2 regions of the Salinicola endophyticus genome follow, and region 1 is predicted to be linked to the other one. Evidence: predicted binding sites of a transcription regulator. Region 1 holds the regulator's gene; the other holds the start of a gene.
What was found. Region 1 encodes PhoB, which activates phosphate uptake and scavenging genes when phosphate is short. Its sites were predicted from a motif close to TGTCATANNNNTGTCANA; they were not measured.
Positions count from the first base shown of each region.

Region 2: the regulator PhoB is predicted to act here: its motif matches at 3,542-3,559, upstream of ABV408_RS10700 (glycerophosphodiester phosphodiesterase).

Region 1 is NZ_CP159578.1:4,217,940-4,225,873, reverse strand. Features, by position in the region: gene ABV408_RS19050 (methyl-accepting chemotaxis protein) at 1-871, opposite strand, end outside; gene phoR (phosphate regulon sensor histidine kinase PhoR) at 1,171-2,520, opposite strand; gene phoB (phosphate regulon transcriptional regulator PhoB) at 2,529-3,218, opposite strand; gene ubiA (4-hydroxybenzoate octaprenyltransferase) at 3,422-4,339, opposite strand; gene ABV408_RS19030 (amino acid permease) at 4,644-6,164, shown strand; gene ABV408_RS19025 (glutamine synthetase) at 6,195-7,574, shown strand; gene ABV408_RS19020 (aldehyde dehydrogenase family protein) at 7,625-7,934, shown strand, end outside.
Region 2 is NZ_CP159578.1:2,360,404-2,368,337, reverse strand. Features, by position in the region: gene ppsA (phosphoenolpyruvate synthase) at 1-1,547, shown strand, start outside; gene ABV408_RS10700 (glycerophosphodiester phosphodiesterase) at 1,667-3,481, opposite strand; gene ABV408_RS10695 (outer membrane beta-barrel protein) at 3,662-4,252, opposite strand; gene ABV408_RS10690 (hypothetical protein) at 4,384-4,794, shown strand; gene acnB (bifunctional aconitate hydratase 2/2-methylisocitrate dehydratase) at 4,907-7,510, opposite strand; gene ABV408_RS10680 (tRNA-(ms[2]io[6]A)-hydroxylase) at 7,816-7,934, shown strand, end outside.

The sequences.
Region 1 (7,934 bases):
AGGCGGCCTGCTGGTCGGTACGTGCCGCCAGATCCTGATTGCCGCTGTGAATCTGCCCCACACCCACGGTGATGGTGGTGGAGGCCTGGCGTACGCCACCCAGGGCCTCGGCCAGGTGCAGGCGCATGCCCTCGATGGCGTGCAGCAGGCTATGGCGGTCGTTGGGCTTGAGCGTCAGCGCCCGGGTCAGGTCGCCCTCGGCGATGCCCTGCACCGCGTTACGCGCGTGACGTGGGTCTCCGCCGAGGTCGCTCAGTACGCTGCGGATGATCCACGCCATCACCAGGGTGATCGCGATGCCGATCGTGCCGGCGATCAGCCCCATCTTGAGCACACCCATCCAGAACGCATGCTGGATGTCGCTGACATAGACGTTGGCGGCGAGATACCAGTCCCAGGCGGGGACATGGCGCACGTAATTGATGCGCGAGACGTCGTCGCCGTCGGCGTTGGTCGAGGTGTACTCCAGGGTGCCGTCGTCGGGCGAGTCGGCCAGCGCCTTCAGCTCGCGATAGAAGTAGACGCCGTTGTCGTCACGGAAGTTGCTCATGTCGGTGCCGATCGCCCGCTTGGGGTGATAGACGAGGTGAATCTTGCCATCGAAGGCGTAGACATAGCTGCCGTCGAGATCGAGCGCCGACAGGTCGCGCCGTGCCAGATCCTGCGCCGCTTCGATGCTGAACTCACCCTGGGCGGCGCGATCGGCGTAGCGCTGTACCATTGTCTGGGCGCTGGCGACGAAGCTCTTGAGCCCCTTGACCCGCTCGGCCATCAGGGTGTCGCGCTTCTCCAGGGCCATCCAGCCCACCAGCACCAGCATGCCGAGCCACATCAATCCCACCGTGATCCAGAGTTTTTGCCGCATCGTCATCGCGAAAACCGTCCTTATCCGAGGTGTCTGCCGACTCATATAGAGGAGTGAATTACTAGTCAGCTCCCTTTATCGGCAGCACCTACTTAAGATTGAGATAACGATTCGCTGCGCATCGAGCCGCTGCCGCCGGAGACGTGCGCGGCAGCCCGATACGAGACAAGGGGGCGATGGGGCGAGGGCCTATAAATCGCGGGCCGAGAGAGCGGGCCTAGAGCGAGCGGGTCGAGCGCCAGGGGCGGCGAGAGCAGGGCAACTGCGCGGGAAGAAGCGAGCGGCACGGTTGCCGCCCGTAGCGTTCATGGCAGCGCCGAGGTGGCCAGCGTATTGCCCTCGTCGCCTTCGACCAGACGCGTGGCAGGGAATACACAGCGAAAGCGGGCGCCCATGCCGGGTCGGCTGACGATCTCCAGTTGGGCATCGTGGCGCAGCAGCACGTGCTTGACGATGGCCAGCCCGAGGCCGGTACCGCCGGTGGCGGCGCTGCGGCCCTTGTCGACACGGTAGAAGCGCTCGGTCAGGCGCGGGATGTGCACCGGGTCGAAACCCTCACCATCGTCCTCCACCTCGATCGCGGCGCCATCGTGCCACGGCTTCCAGCGCAGCGTGATACAGCTACCATCAGGGGTGTAGCGCACGGCGTTGAAGACCAGGTTGGAGACGGCGCTGCGGATCTCCTTGGTATTGCCGAGCAGCTGGCGCGGCTCGTCGACCTGCAGCGCGAGCTGCTGGCGTCCCGCGCTGAGCCCGCGGGCGTCGTCGAGCACACTGTCGAGCAGGGCGCGGATATCGAGGGTATCGCGGTCGTTGTCTGGGCTATCGATCTCGAGCCGCGACAACAGCAGCAGATCCTCGACCAGGTTCTGCATGCGCGTGGTCTGCGCCTGCATCTGCGAGAAACCGCGCTGCCAGCGGGTCGGCAGCTGGTCGGCGTGGTCGGAGTAGGTCTCCAGATAGCCGGCCAGCACGGTCAGCGGGGTGCGCAGCTCGTGGGAGACATTGGCGACGAAGTCGCGGCGCATCATCTCCAGCTGGTGCAGCCGGGTCACGTCGCGCACCATCAGCAGGCGTTCGTCATCGCCGAACAGGGTGATATGGAACTGCAGCGTATGCGCGGCGTCGATCGGTGAGGGGATCAGCAGCGGCTCGCGGTAGTCGCGGGCCTCGAAGTAGTCGATGAAGCGCGGATCGCGCAGCAGGTTGGTGATCGGCTGGCCGCGGTCATGGTCGGGCTGCAGGCCGAGCATGTCGGAGGCGGCGCTGTTCCACCACTCCAGGTCGCCGCGCGGATCCAGCATCACCACGCTGTCGCGCATCGCCTCGCAGGAGTCCTGGATGCGCCGCAGGATATCGCGCAGCCGGCGCTGCATCTGGCTCTGCGCTTTCTGGTAAGTGTAGAGGCGGTCGAACAGATCGCCCCATACGCCGGTGCCGGGCGGCGGCGCCTCACGCGGATGGCGCAGCAGCCACACATAGAGCAGGCGCACATGGCGTAGATGCAGGAAGACATAGAGCCCGAGCCCCGCGGCCAGCCCCCAGCCGAGGCCAGCGAACAGCGCGCCGAACAGCTCGCCCAGCAGCGTACCCATCGCGCCGAGCCCGAACAGCATGTAGCCAAGGCGCCACAGTTCGTTGATCCAGTAGCGCACGCTGCGACTTACTCCCTGATCGAAAAGCGGTAACCGGTGCCGCGCACCGTCTGGATCAGATGCTGGTGCGTCTCGCCCAGCGACTTGCGCAGCCGGCGGATATGCACGTCGACGGTGCGCTCCTCGACGTAGACGTTGCCACCCCAGACCTGATCGAGCAACTGGCTACGCGTGTAGGCGCGCTCCTGGTGGGTCATGAAGAACTGCAGCAGGCGGTACTCGGTGGGGCCGATCTCCAGCGCGCTGCCGTGTGAGGTGACGCGATGGCTGGCGGGGTCGAGCTTGAGCCCCTCGACCTCGACCGCCTCCTCGATGCCCGGTGGCGTGGCCCGGCGCAGCACCGCCTTGAGCCGGGCTACCAGCTCGCGCGGCGAGAACGGCTTGGTGATGTAGTCGTCGGCGCCCGCCTCGAGCCCCTGGACCTTGTTGTCCTCCTCACCCTTGGCGGTGAGCAGGATGATCGGCATCTCGGCGGTGGCTTCCTCGCGCTTGAGGCGGCGCGCCAGCTCGATCCCGCTGGTGCCCGGCATCATCCAGTCGAGCAGGATCAGATCCGGCTTGTGGTCCAGCGCCATGGCGTGGGCGCTCTGAGCGTTGTCCGCCTCCAGCACGCGGTAGTCGGCCATCTCCAGTGCCACGGCGATCATTTCGCGGATGGAGGGCTCGTCGTCAACGATGAGTACGGTCTTGGAGCTCATGACAGGCCTCGAGTGAGCCGCCGGAGGAGGCGCGCGTGCAGCGGACAACCTTCCGGCCGTGACAGAACGGTGACGATTACAGCGTGAAAATATGACAAATGCGTGACATCGATATCATCCCTCACATCTCTCATCGAGACCATCGGCCCTGGCGACGGCCGGCGGCCGATGGGGACGAAGGGGCGATCGATGAGGGCAGCGGCTCATATCATCGGCCACAGGCTCAGCACCACGCCGGCGAACAGCAACAGCCCCGACCAGAAGTTGTTGAGGAAGGCCTGGAAGCAGGGGCCGCGCTCGCGCTCACGGATCAGCCACTGCTGATAGATGAAAGTTGCCGCCATCGCTGCCAGCCCCAGCCAGAAGAACCCGCCCAGCGCCAGGCGTGCACCGATCCAGGCCAGCAGCGCCAGCGTGGCCAGTTGCAGCAGACCGATGATCAGCTTGTCGGCGCGGCCGAACAGGCGCGCGGTGGATTTCACTCCGATCTTGATGTCGTCGTCGCGATCGACCATGGCGTACTGGGTGTCGTAGGCCACGGTCCAGGCCAGGTTGGCCAGCAGCAGCAGCCACGCTTCCAGCGGCACGCTGCGGCTCACCGCCATGAACGCCATCGGGATGCTCCACGAGAACGCCAGCCCCAGCACCACCTGGGGCAGATGGGTGTAGCGCTTCATGAAGGGGTAGAGCGCGGCCAGCGCCACGCCGACGAAGGAGAGCAGCACCGTGGGCAGGTTGGTGAAGCAGACCAGCACGAAGGCTGCCGCGACCAGCACCGCGAACAGGATCTTGGCCTCGCGCTCGCGGATACGCCCGGTGGCCAGCGGGCGCTCGCGGGTGCGCTTGACGTGGCCATCGATCCTGCGGTCGGCGTAGTCGTTGACCACGCAGCCGGCGGCGCGCATCAGATAGACGCCGAGCACGAAGATGATCAGGTTGGCGCGATCCGGCAGGCCGTCGGCGGCGAGCCACAGCGCCCACAGCGTGGGCCACATCAGCAGCCAGGTGCCGATCGGCTTGTCGAGCCGGGTCAGGCGCAGGAAATCGGGGATTCGCGCCAGGCCGCGGGGGCGTGGCGTGGGGTCGGCGGCGGTGACGGGATCGGGGCCGGCGGCGGACATCGAATTCTCCAGAACGGCGAGCGGGACGCGACTGGCTGGACCTTACACCACAACCCCGCCGGCAGCGAGGCGTGGCAATGGGGTGCCGCGATAGGGGTAGCAATAGGGGGTAGCGATAGAGGGTAACGATAGGGGGTAGCGATAGCGTACGGGACGTAGCGATAGATATTGCTTTTGTCACGCCGACGTGCTCAGACTCAAGGTGGGCGCGGTCAGCGGATGTCGGCGTCGCTCCTGCGTGTCGATAGGCGCTGGCAGCACTGGGATCGCGGGACAGGGTGGCTCGATCCTTGGGAGTAGAACAATGACAAACCACGGTAAACCCGCCGCCGGCATCCACTACCAGCAGCAGGATGCCAGCTATTTCGACAAACGCGGCCTGCGTCGCCACGCCGGGCCCTGGTCGCTCTGGGCACTGGGCGTGGGGGCGGTGATCTCGGGCCACTACTCGGGCTGGAACCTGGGGCTCGCCTCGGGCGGTTGGGGCGGCATGGCGATCGCCACCGCGATCATCGCGGTGATGTACCTGGGCCTGACCTTCTGTATCGCCGAGATGTCGCCGGCCCTGCCGCACACCGGTGCTGCCTACTCCTTCGCGCGCTCTTCCATGGGGCCCTGGGGCGGTTTCGTCACCGGCCTGTGCGAGAACGTCGAGTACGTGCTCACGCCGGCGGTGATCGTGTTCTTCATCGGGGCTTATCTGGGCAGCATCTTCGAGACGCCGGCGGCGTTCCAGCCGGTGTGGTGGCTGCTGGGCTATCTCCTCTTTGTCGGTCTCAACATCGTCGGGGTCGAGCTGTCGTTCAGGGTGACGCTGGCGGTGACCCTGCTGGCGCTGGCGGTTCTGGTGGTGTTCTGGTTCAGCGCCTTCACCCATCTCGACTTTTCGACCTGGGCGCTGAACATCGCACCCGGCGGCGGTGAGCTCGAAGGCGGCCACGGACCCCTGCTGCCGATGGGTATCGGCGGCGCCCTGGCGGCGATGCCGTTCGCGGTGTGGCTGTTCCTGGCCATCGAGCAGCTGCCGCTGGCCGCCGAGGAGTCGGTCGACCCGCGGCGTGACATGCCGCGCGGCATCCTGCTCGGCATCACCACCCTGATCATCTCCGCCACCCTGATTCTGGTGCTCAACCCCGCGGTAGTGGGCGTCGGTAGCTACGCCCTGAGCCAGTCCGGTGAGCCGTTGCTGGATGGTTTCCAGGCGATCTTCGGGGCCGGCACCGCCAAGTTCCTCGCGCTGCTGGCACTGGTCGGGCTGATCGCCAGTTTCCATACCATCATTTTTGCCCAGGGCCGGCAGATCTACTCGCTCTCCCGCGCCGGCTACTTTCCCACCTTCCTCTCGGTGACCCACGGTACGCGCAAGACACCGTACGTGGCGATGATCGGCGGTGCGCTGGTGGGCATGACCATCATGCTGATCTGCTTCTTCGGCCTCGGCACCCAGGAGGGCTCGGCGGTGATCGGGGGCACGCTGCTCAACATGGCGGTATTCGGCGCCATGTGCTCCTACATCGCCCAGGCGCTCTCCTTCATCCTGTTGCGCCGCCATCACGCCCATATCGAGCGCCCCTACCGCAGCCCCTTCGGTATCCCCGGTGCCGTGGCGACCATCGTCATCGCGCTGATGACGATCTACTTCCAGCTCAGCGACAGCACCTATCGGATCGGCGTGATCGGCGTCGCCCTGTGGCTGGCGGTGGGTATCGGCTACTTCGCCTGCGTCGGGCGGCACCGTCTGATCCTGTCGCCGGAGGAGGAGTTCGCCATGCAGCGAGGCGAGCAGGCCGAGGCGGACGACGACAGCCGTGCAGCGGGCTCCTGATCTCCCTGACATCGTGAGCGAGGAACGGCCATGAGTGATCGCCAAGTCAGAAGCGTGCGCACCGCCGCCGAGGCGCGTGAACTCGTCGAGGCGCGCGGATTGACCCACGTCAAGGTCGGCATGTTCGACATCGACGGCGTGATGCGCGGTAAGTACATGCAGCGCGACAAGTTCTTCGCCGCGCTGAAGAAGGGGTTCGCCTTCTGCGATGTGGTACTGGGCTGGGACAGCAAGGACGAGCTCTACGACAACGTCGCTTTCACCGGCTGGCATACCGGCTATCCGGATGCGCCGCTGCGGATCGTCCCCGAGAGCTGCCGCGAGGTGCCGTTCGAGGGCGACATGCTGCTGTTTCTGGCCGAGTTCGAGGGTGATGCCGGCCAGCTCTGCCCGCGCGGGCTGCTCAGGCGCGTGCTGGCCCGCGCCGAGGCGCAGGGGTTCGATGTCCTCGGTTCGCTGGAGTACGAGTTCTTCCTGTTCCAGGAGACCCCGGAGTCGATCCGCGAGAAGGGCTATCGTGACCTCAAGCCGCTGACGCCGGACATGATGGGCTACTCGATGCTGCGCAGCTCGGTGCATGGCGAGCTCTACCACGACCTGCTGGCGCTGGCGGAGACCATGGATTTCCCCATCGAGGGGCTGCATACCGAGACCGGGCCCGGCGTGCTCGAGGCGGCGATCGGCGTCGACGACGCCCTGAACGCCGGCGACAAGGGGGCGCTGTTCAAGACCTTCACCAAGGTGTGGGCGCAGCGGCGCGGGCTGATGGCGACCTTCATGGCCAAGTGGTCGCCGGACTACCCCGGTCAGAGCGGGCATATCCATCTCTCGCTGCGCCATCGCGACGGCGACCGTTCGGCTTTCTTCGATGCCGACGCGGCCGATGGCATGAGCCAGATCCAGCGCCACTTCGTCGCCGGCCAGCAGCGTCTGATGCCGGAGCTGCTGGCGATGTTCGCGCCGACGATCAACAGCTATACCCGACTGATTCCCGGCTTCTGGGCGCCCACCGATGCCACCTGGGGGGTCGAGAACCGCACCTGTGCGCTGCGCGTGATCCCCGGCTCTGAGACGTCTCAGCGGGTCGAGTATCGCCTCGGCAGCGCCGACGCCAATCCCTACCTGGCCCTGGCCGCAGCGATCGGTTCCGGGCTCTACGGCATCGAGCAGGGCCTAGAGCCGGAGGCCCCGATCACCGGCAATGCCTACGAACTCGAACACCCGGCGTCGCTGGCGTTGCCGCGCACGCTAGGGGAGGCCGCCGGCCGGCTGCGCGACTCGCGTGCTGCCCGCGAGCTGTTCGGCGACGCCTTCGTCGAGCATTTCGCCGCCACCCGCGAGTGGGAGGAGCGCCAGTTCCGTCGCCATATCACCGATTGGGAGTTGGCACGTTACTTCGAGATTATTTGAGCCCCCGGGGCACGGCCGGGATAACGGGAATTTCTGGGTGGGAGCAGCGCATGGCACGACAACGTACGATTTCCCCCGTGGATGGCGGGGTCTATGTCGAACGCGAGCTGGCCGAGGCGACACAGATCGAGGCCTGCATCGCCCGCGCCGTGGCGGCGCAACGAACGTGGCGCGAAACGCCGTTGGCGACCCGCGCGCGATTCTGCTCGGCGATGGTCGATGCCTTCGTCGCGCGGCGCGATCAGCTGGCGGAGGAGCTGACCTGGCAGATGGGGCGGCCGATCGCCGCCGCCGGCGGTGAGATCGGCGGCTTCGAGGAGCGTGCGCGCGGCATGATCGCGCTCGCCGAGTCGGCGCTGG
Region 2 (7,934 bases), 1.9 Mb from region 1:
CCGTGGATGTCGCACATGCCGACCGCCAGCGCTTCTGTCTGAGTGACGACGACGTCATGGCGCTGGCGCGTCAGGCAGTGACCATCGAGCAGCATTACGGCCGCCCGATGGACATCGAGTGGGCGCGCGACGGCGACGACGGCCGGCTCTATATCGTCCAGGCGCGGCCCGAGACCGTGGTCTCCAATCAGGATGCCGGCACCCTCGAGCGCTTCACCCTCAAGGAGAAGGGGCGCGTGCTGGTCGACGGCCGCGCCATCGGTCAGCGTATCGGCCAGGGCAAGGTCCGGCTGGTGGCATCGCCGGAAGAGATGCACAAGGTGCAGAACGGCGACGTGCTGGTGACCGACATGACCGATCCCGACTGGGAGCCGATCATGAAGCGCGCCTCGGCGATCGTCACCAACCGCGGCGGACGTACCTGCCACGCGGCGATCATCGCCCGCGAGCTGGGCATCCCCGCGGTGGTGGGCTGCGGCGATGCCACCGAGCTGCTCGAGGACGGTTTCGAGGTCACCGTCTCCTGCGCCGAGGGCGATACCGGCCATGTCTACAACGGCAAGCTCGAATTCGAGTGCCGGGCCACCAGCGTCGACAGCATGCCGGATATCCCGTTCAAGATCATGATGAACGTGGGCAACCCCGATCGCGCCTTCGCCTTCGCCGGGCTGCCCAATGCGGGCGTCGGGCTGGCGCGGCTGGAGTTCATCATCAATCGCATGATCGGCGTGCACCCGCGGGCGCTGATGGACTACGACAAGCTCTCCAGCGACCTCAAGCAGACCATCGATCTGCGCACCGCCGGCTATGCCGATCCGGTCAGCTTCTACGTCGACCGGCTGGTCGAGGGCATCTCGACCCTGGCGGCGTCGTTCTACCCCAAGCGGGTGATCGTGCGGCTGTCGGACTTCAAGTCCAACGAGTACGAGAATCTGATCGGCGGCAAGCTCTACGAGCCGGGCGAAGAGAACCCGATGCTCGGCTTCCGCGGCGCTTCACGCTATCTCTCCGACGACTTCCGCCCCTGTTTCGAGCTGGAGTGTCAGGCGCTCAAGCGCGTGCGCGACGAGATGGGGCTGGACAACGTCGAGATCATGGTGCCTTTCGTGCGTACCCCGGCGGAGGCCAAGGGGGTGGTCGAGCTGCTCGAGGCCAACGGGCTCAAGCGCGGCGAGAATCATCTCAAAGTGATCATGATGTGCGAGCTGCCGGCCAATGCGCTGCTGGCGGATGAGTTCCTCGAGTACTTCGATGGCTTCTCGATCGGCTCCAACGACCTGACCCAGCTCACCCTCGGGCTCGACCGCGATTCGGGTATCATCGCCCACCTCTTCGACGAGCGTGACCCGGCGGTGAAGAAGCTGCTGTCGATGGCGATCCAGGCGTGCAAGGCCCAGGGCAAGTACGTCGGTATCTGCGGCCAGGGCCCCTCGGATCATCCCGAACTGGCCAAGTGGCTAATGGAGCAGGGTATCGATTCCGTCTCGCTCAACCCCGACGCGGTGCTCGAGACCTGGTTCATGCTGGCCGGCGAAACCCTCGGCTGATTGCCAGCCAGGCCTCGCTGCGCGAGGTGGCGTCACCCAAGCCGGTGCGAGCGATCGCACCGGCTTTTGCGTTCACGAGTGCCCCGTTTGCATGGGCGTCGTGGTGTCATGAGCGGGTGTCATGAGCGTAGCCAGTTGCGCAGCTTGACCAGCAGCAGCTCGCCATCGGACATGTCGCGGCGCTCGGCGAGCAGGGCGCTTAGCGCTTCGGGACGGTCGGTGATGATGTTGTCGACCCCCATGTCGATATAGCGTGACATGGCGCCGGGGCTGTTCACCGTCCACACCGCCACGCCACGGCCGCTGCCGTGCAGCGTACGCAGCAGGCTCGGGTTGGCCTGGGTGTGGCGCAGACCGATGATGTCGGCGGGGGTCTCCGCCAGCGCCCCGGGTAGAATGAACTGCAGGAACAGGGTGGTGCGGATATCCGGCGCCAGCTGTTTGACCCGCGCCACCACTGACGGCGAGAGCGACGCGATCACGACGTGGTCGGCCATGCCGCTGGCGCGTATCTGGGCGATCACCTGGCGGGCCAGGCGGTCGGCGCTCAGCGGTGCCGGCTTGAGCTCGACGTACAGATCGATCCGCCCGCGGGCGCGCGCCAGCAGGGCGGCAAAGGTGGGGATACGCTCGCCGATGAAGGCATCGCCGAACCAGGCCCCGACGTCGACCTGGGCGATCTCGTCCAGGGTCATCTCGCTCAAGCGGCGATCGATACCGCTGAGCCGACGCAGGTTGTCGTCATGGGCGACGATCACTTGGCCATCACCGCTCAGGCGCACATCCAGCTCCATATAGTCGGCCCCGGCGTCGATGGCGCCTTCCAGCGCCGCCAGGGTGTTCTCCGGCGCCTGATGCGAAGCGCCGCGGTGGGCGGTGATGGCGACCGTGTCGTTGATCTCGAACCCCTGGAGAATCCAGCCCGCCTGGAGCAGCGCGAACGCCAGCACCAGAATCTCCGCGCCCCAGGCGATCACCCCCGAGCGGCGCGGTGCGGGCTCGCCGTCGAGCACCGGTGTGCGTCCGCTGGCACGCTGGAACAGGGTGGTGACCAGCAGGCTGTTGGCGCTGACGCCGAGGAAGGTCAGCGCAATGGTCGCTACGATATAGAGTGCCAGATAGGCGAGCATGGCCGGAATCAGCACGCTCGCGCGCTCGGGCAGATGCCCCAGCAGCGGCCCGCCGAGGGCATTGAAGAGCAGGCTGAAGAGCACCGGGATCGCCGCCACCGATAGCGCCGTGCCCAGCACCAGCAGTGCCATGCGCCAGCGTCGCCGGCGGGTCAGTCGATGGCTGCGGGCCAGCGCCGCAAGCGGACCCAGGCCCTCCAGCACCAGCGCCGGCAGGGCGAGAAACCAGCGCAGATAGAGTGTGCCGGCGAGCACTGCCCAGGCCAGCAGCAGTGGCAGTGCCAGAGCGAGAAACTGCCACAGCGCCGCAGGCAGTACGCGAACCAGCACATAGGGTTCGGTGTCTCCCAGCAGCCAGGCATAGAGATGGGCCACGCCGAGGGCGAAGGGCGCCGCCAGCAGCAGATGCGCGCCGACCTGGAGAAAGGCCAGCGCGGCCAGCGCCGGAAAGCGCCGCAGCACATGCCAGAGAGCGCCCATGGCGACCCGATAGCGCCCGCCATCGCGGCTGGAGACCACGCGCATCATGCCCGCCTGCTGCAGAAAGATCACCAGGAAGCTCAGCCCCAGGGCCGCCAGCAGCCACAACAGCCCCCAGGCGGAAAGTGCGACATCGACGATCTGGCCGTTGCTGAGTACCGGCTGGCCGATACGCTGCAGCAGGCCGGCCAGGGTGCCTGCGGAGAGTGGCACCCAGAGCGCGGTGGCCAGCAGGGTGAAGAAGAGATGAAAAGCGATGAGCGCGCGCCAGTGTACGGCGATCTGGCGCGTGATGTCCTTGATCAGCGGGCGTGGGGCAAGCATGTAGCGGTCGTCGACGTCCTAGTCAGTGTGGGGTCATCTTCCGTGTGACCCTGTCAGTCTTGTCTTCAAAGTGTCATCGGCGCAAGTCACACCAGTAATCTCCCTGTCCGAGAGGCATTTTCATCCGCTGGAAACGCCAAGGCCGCCCGCAGGCGGCCTTGGTCGCGCGATGCCCCGAGATCAGAACTGCCAACCCACCGACGCGGTGTAGGCATCGACCTTGTAGTCGCTGTCGAAGTCGTAGCGCTCGTACTCGGTGCGTAGCAGCAGGTGCTGGTAGTGGTATTGAACGCCGGCGCCGTAGACCGGATCGATACCGTCATTGTCGTCGAGGTTCGAGCCCGCGCCGAGATCGCCCCGGGCGTCGACATCCCACTTCGCCATGCCGGCCTTGGCGAACACTTCGAAGCCGGCAACCAGCGGATACTTGCCGATCAGGTTGAGGCCATAGGCGCGGGTCTTGAGATCGACCACGTTGCCGCCGCGGATGATATTGGGCTTGCCCAGGTCGGCGTAGAACGCCTCGGTGGCGAAGTAGGGGTTGTATTCGTAGCCCACGAACGCCTTGTAGACGCTGTCGTCGTCATCCACGTGGTAGCCGCCGCCACTGGCACCGGCGAAGCGGCCGACATCACTGTCGCTGCTGGTGACCTTGCCATAGCCGCCGCCGAGGCCGACATACAGGCCGTCGGCGTTGGCCGCCTGGGCGGCAGGCGCCAGCAGCAGCGGCGACAGCGCCAGCGGGAGTGCCAGCCAAGTATTGATCTTCATGTTTTCCATCTCCATCCCGTTGATGAACGCTGTTCTTTTATCTGAAAACTCTAATTTGCTGCCCGTCCTGGCGCAAGCCCGGCGCGATCCTGTCCTTGCCCGGCTTGGCGTCGACACGGGGGCGCGCGACAATGAAGCCGACCATTCACCCGCGACGAGGCGCTGCCGTTATCGATCTCCTTCGCCCCATCGACGCGCTGCGACGCCTGGCCGCCGGCCGTGTGTGGGGGCGTCGTCGCCGCTCACGACGTGTCGTGCTGTGCGGCTGCGATGCGCGCCACTACGGCTGGTTGCGCACCCTCAGCGGGACCCACGAGGTGATCGCCATGGTCACCGAGGCGCCGTGGCAGCACGCCACCCGTGTCGAGGGCGTGCGGCTCTATTACCCCAGCGAGGTGTTCTCGCTGTGCCGTCGCTTCGAGGTCGACTATCTCGTCTACGCCACGCCGGCAGAACGCGATGCGATCGAGCGCGTGGCACCCGCTGGGGCTGTCTTCGCGGCGCGCTGGTGCCTCGGCATCGAGGGCCTGGCGGCGCGCTGACGTGGCGCTCGAAACTGGCCGCCCAGCGGCCCTTGCACATAAAAAACGCCCCGCACGGGGCGGGGCGTTTCGGTAGCCTCTTCATGAAGCTGCGAGCATCGGAAGAGTCGTATCAGGCTTCCTGGGCGACCGGAATGACGGTAGCGGCCGCTTTCTGGAAGTCCTCGATCTCATGGAAGTTCAGATAGCGGTAGATCTCGCCCGCCATCGCATCGAACTCGCCCATGGTCGCTTTGTACTCCTCGACCGTCGGCAGGCGGCCCTCGACGGCAGCGATTGCCGCGAGCTCTGCCGATGCCAGATAGACATCGGCGCCGTCACCGAGACGGTTGGGGAAGTTACGGGTCGAGGTGGATACCACGGTCGACTTGGGTGCCACACGTGCCTGGTTACCCATGCACAGCGAGCAGCCCGGCATCTCCATGCGGGCACCGGCCTTGCCGTAGATGCCGTAGTAGCCTTCCTCGGTCAACTGATGTTGGTCCATCTTGGTCGGCGGCGCAAGCCACAGACGCGTCTTCAGGCTGCCTGCGGGCTGCTTCTCGAGCAGTTTGCCGGCGGCGCGGAAGTGGCCGATGTTGGTCATGCACGAGCCGATGAAGACCTCGTCGATCTTTTCGCCGGCGACCTCGGAGAGCAGGCGCGCGTCGTCCGGGTCGTTGGGGGCGCAGAGTACCGGCTGGTCGAGTTCGCTCATGTCGATCTCGATCACCGCGGCGTACTCGGCGTCGGCATCGGCGCGCATCAGGCTGGGGTTGGCCAGCCATGCTTCCATGCCCTGGATGCGGCGCTCCAGGGTACGGGCGTCGCCGTAGCCGGCGCTGATCATCCACTTGAGCAGGGTGACGTTGGAGGTCAGGTACTCGGTCACGCTCTCCTCGGAGAGGGTGATGGTGCAGCCCGCGGCGCTGCGCTCGGCGGAGGCGTCGGAGAGCTCGAATGCCTGCTCGGCGGTGAGATCCTCGAGACCTTCGATCTCCAGGATGCGGCCGGAGAAGATGTTCTTCTTGCCTGACTTGGCCACCGTCAGGTGCCCCTGCTGGATGGCGTAGTAGGGGATCGCATGGACCAGATCACGCAGGGTGATTCCCGGCTGGCGCTTGCCCTTGAAGCGCACCAGTACCGACTCCGGCATGTCCAGCGGCATGACGCCGGTAGCCGCGGCGAAGGCGACCAGACCGGAGCCCGCCGGGAAAGAGACGCCCAGCGGGAAACGCGTATGCGAGTCGCCGCCGGTGCCCACGGTGTCGGGCAGCAGCATGCGGTTGAGCCAGGAGTGGATGATGCCATCACCCGGGCGCAGTGACACGCCGCCGCGGTTCTGGATGAAGTCCGGCAGGGTGTGGTGGGTCTCGACGTCGACCGGTTTGGGATAGGCGGCGGTGTGGCAGAAGGACTGCATCACCAGGTCGGCCTGGAAACCGAGGCATGCCAGATCCTTGAGCTCGTCGCGGGTCATCGGGCCGGTGGTGTCCTGGGAGCCGACCGTGGTCATCTTCGGCTCGCAGTACATGCCCGGACGCACGCCCTCGAGGTTGCACGCCTTGCCGACCATCTTCTGTGCCAGGGTGAAGCCCTTGCCGCTATCGGCGGGCTGCTCCGGCTTGCGGAACACGTCGGAGGCGGGCAGGCCGAGCTCGTCGCGCGCCTTCTCGGTGAGGCCGCGACCGATGATCAGCGGAATACGGCCACCGGCACGCACTTCGTCGAGGATCACCTGGGTCTTGAGCGCGAAGGTGGAGATCACCTCGTCGCTGTCGTGACGGGTCACCTTGCCTTCATAGGGGTAGACGTCGATGACGTCGCCCATCTCGAGCTTGTCGACATCCATCTCGATCGGCAGGGCGCCAGCATCTTCCATGGTGTTGAAGAAGATCGGTGCGATCTTGCCGCCGAAGCAGAAGCCGCCGGCACGCTTGTTGGGGACGTGGGGGATGTCGTCACCGAAGAACCACAGCACCGAGTTGGTCGCCGACTTGCGCGAGGAGCCGGTGCCTACCACGTCGCCCACGTAGGCGACCGGGAAGCCCTTGGCCTTGACCGCCTCGATCTGCGCCAGTGGGCCCTTGCTGCCCGGCACTTCCGGCTCGATGCCGTCGCGCGGGTTCTTGAGCATGGCATTGGCGTGCAGCGGGATGTCGGGGCGCGACCAGGCGTCCGGTGCCGGCGACAGGTCGTCGGTATTGGTTTCGCCGGGCACCTTGAACACCGCGATGCTGATCTTGTCGGCCAGCGCCGGCTTGGCCAGGAACCACTCGGCCTCGGCCCACGACTCGAGCACACCCTGGGCCACGGCGTTGCCGTTCTTGGCCCGCTCGGCGACATCGTGGAAGGCGTCGAACATCAGCAGGGTGTGCTTGAGCTGCTCGCCCACTTCCTGAGCCAGCTCGCTGTCGTCGAGCAGCTCGACCAGCGTGGCGATGTTGTAGCCGCCCTGCATGGTGCCCAGCAGCTTGACCGCGTGGATCTTGTCGATCAGCGGCGAGGTCGCTTCGCCCTTGGCGATGGCGGTGAGGAAGCCAGCCTTGACGTAGGCGGCCTCGTCGACACCGGGCGGCACGCGATCTGTGATCAGTTCGAGGAGAAAGGCCTCTTCACCGGCGGGCGGCTGCTTGAGCAGCTCGACCAGCTGGGCGGTCATTTCGGCGGTCAACGGTTTCGGCGGCACGCCTTCCTGGGCGCGCTCCTCGACATGTTGGCGGTAAGCTTCGAGCACGGTTGAACCCTCATCTAATGTCAGAGCCCGCAGCGAGAGCGGCGGCGGCAGCGCGCGACGGTTCCGCCGGGAGCGGCGGGGAGAGGCGGCGGCAAACGACCGGCTGCGGTGGGCGCTGCGCAGTCTACGTGAAACTGTCGACAATGTTAAGGCGAGGCGTGCAGGCCCCGTCATGGAGGTGTTCGACGGGGGTCGTGGGGGGGCCGCTACGGGGCTCGCCGTGTTGCCGGCGGTGCGCGTGGAGACATTTGCACAGGCTTTCCCTAACATGAGGCCGCCCGAGATCGACCACGGACGACATCGCCATGACCGCTTATACCGCTACCGAGACCGACGCCGCGCTGCCGCGGGAGCTGCTCGAGTTCCTGCCCTGTGCGACCCCTGCAAGCTGGATCGAGGCGGCACTCGCCAATCCGGCGCTGCT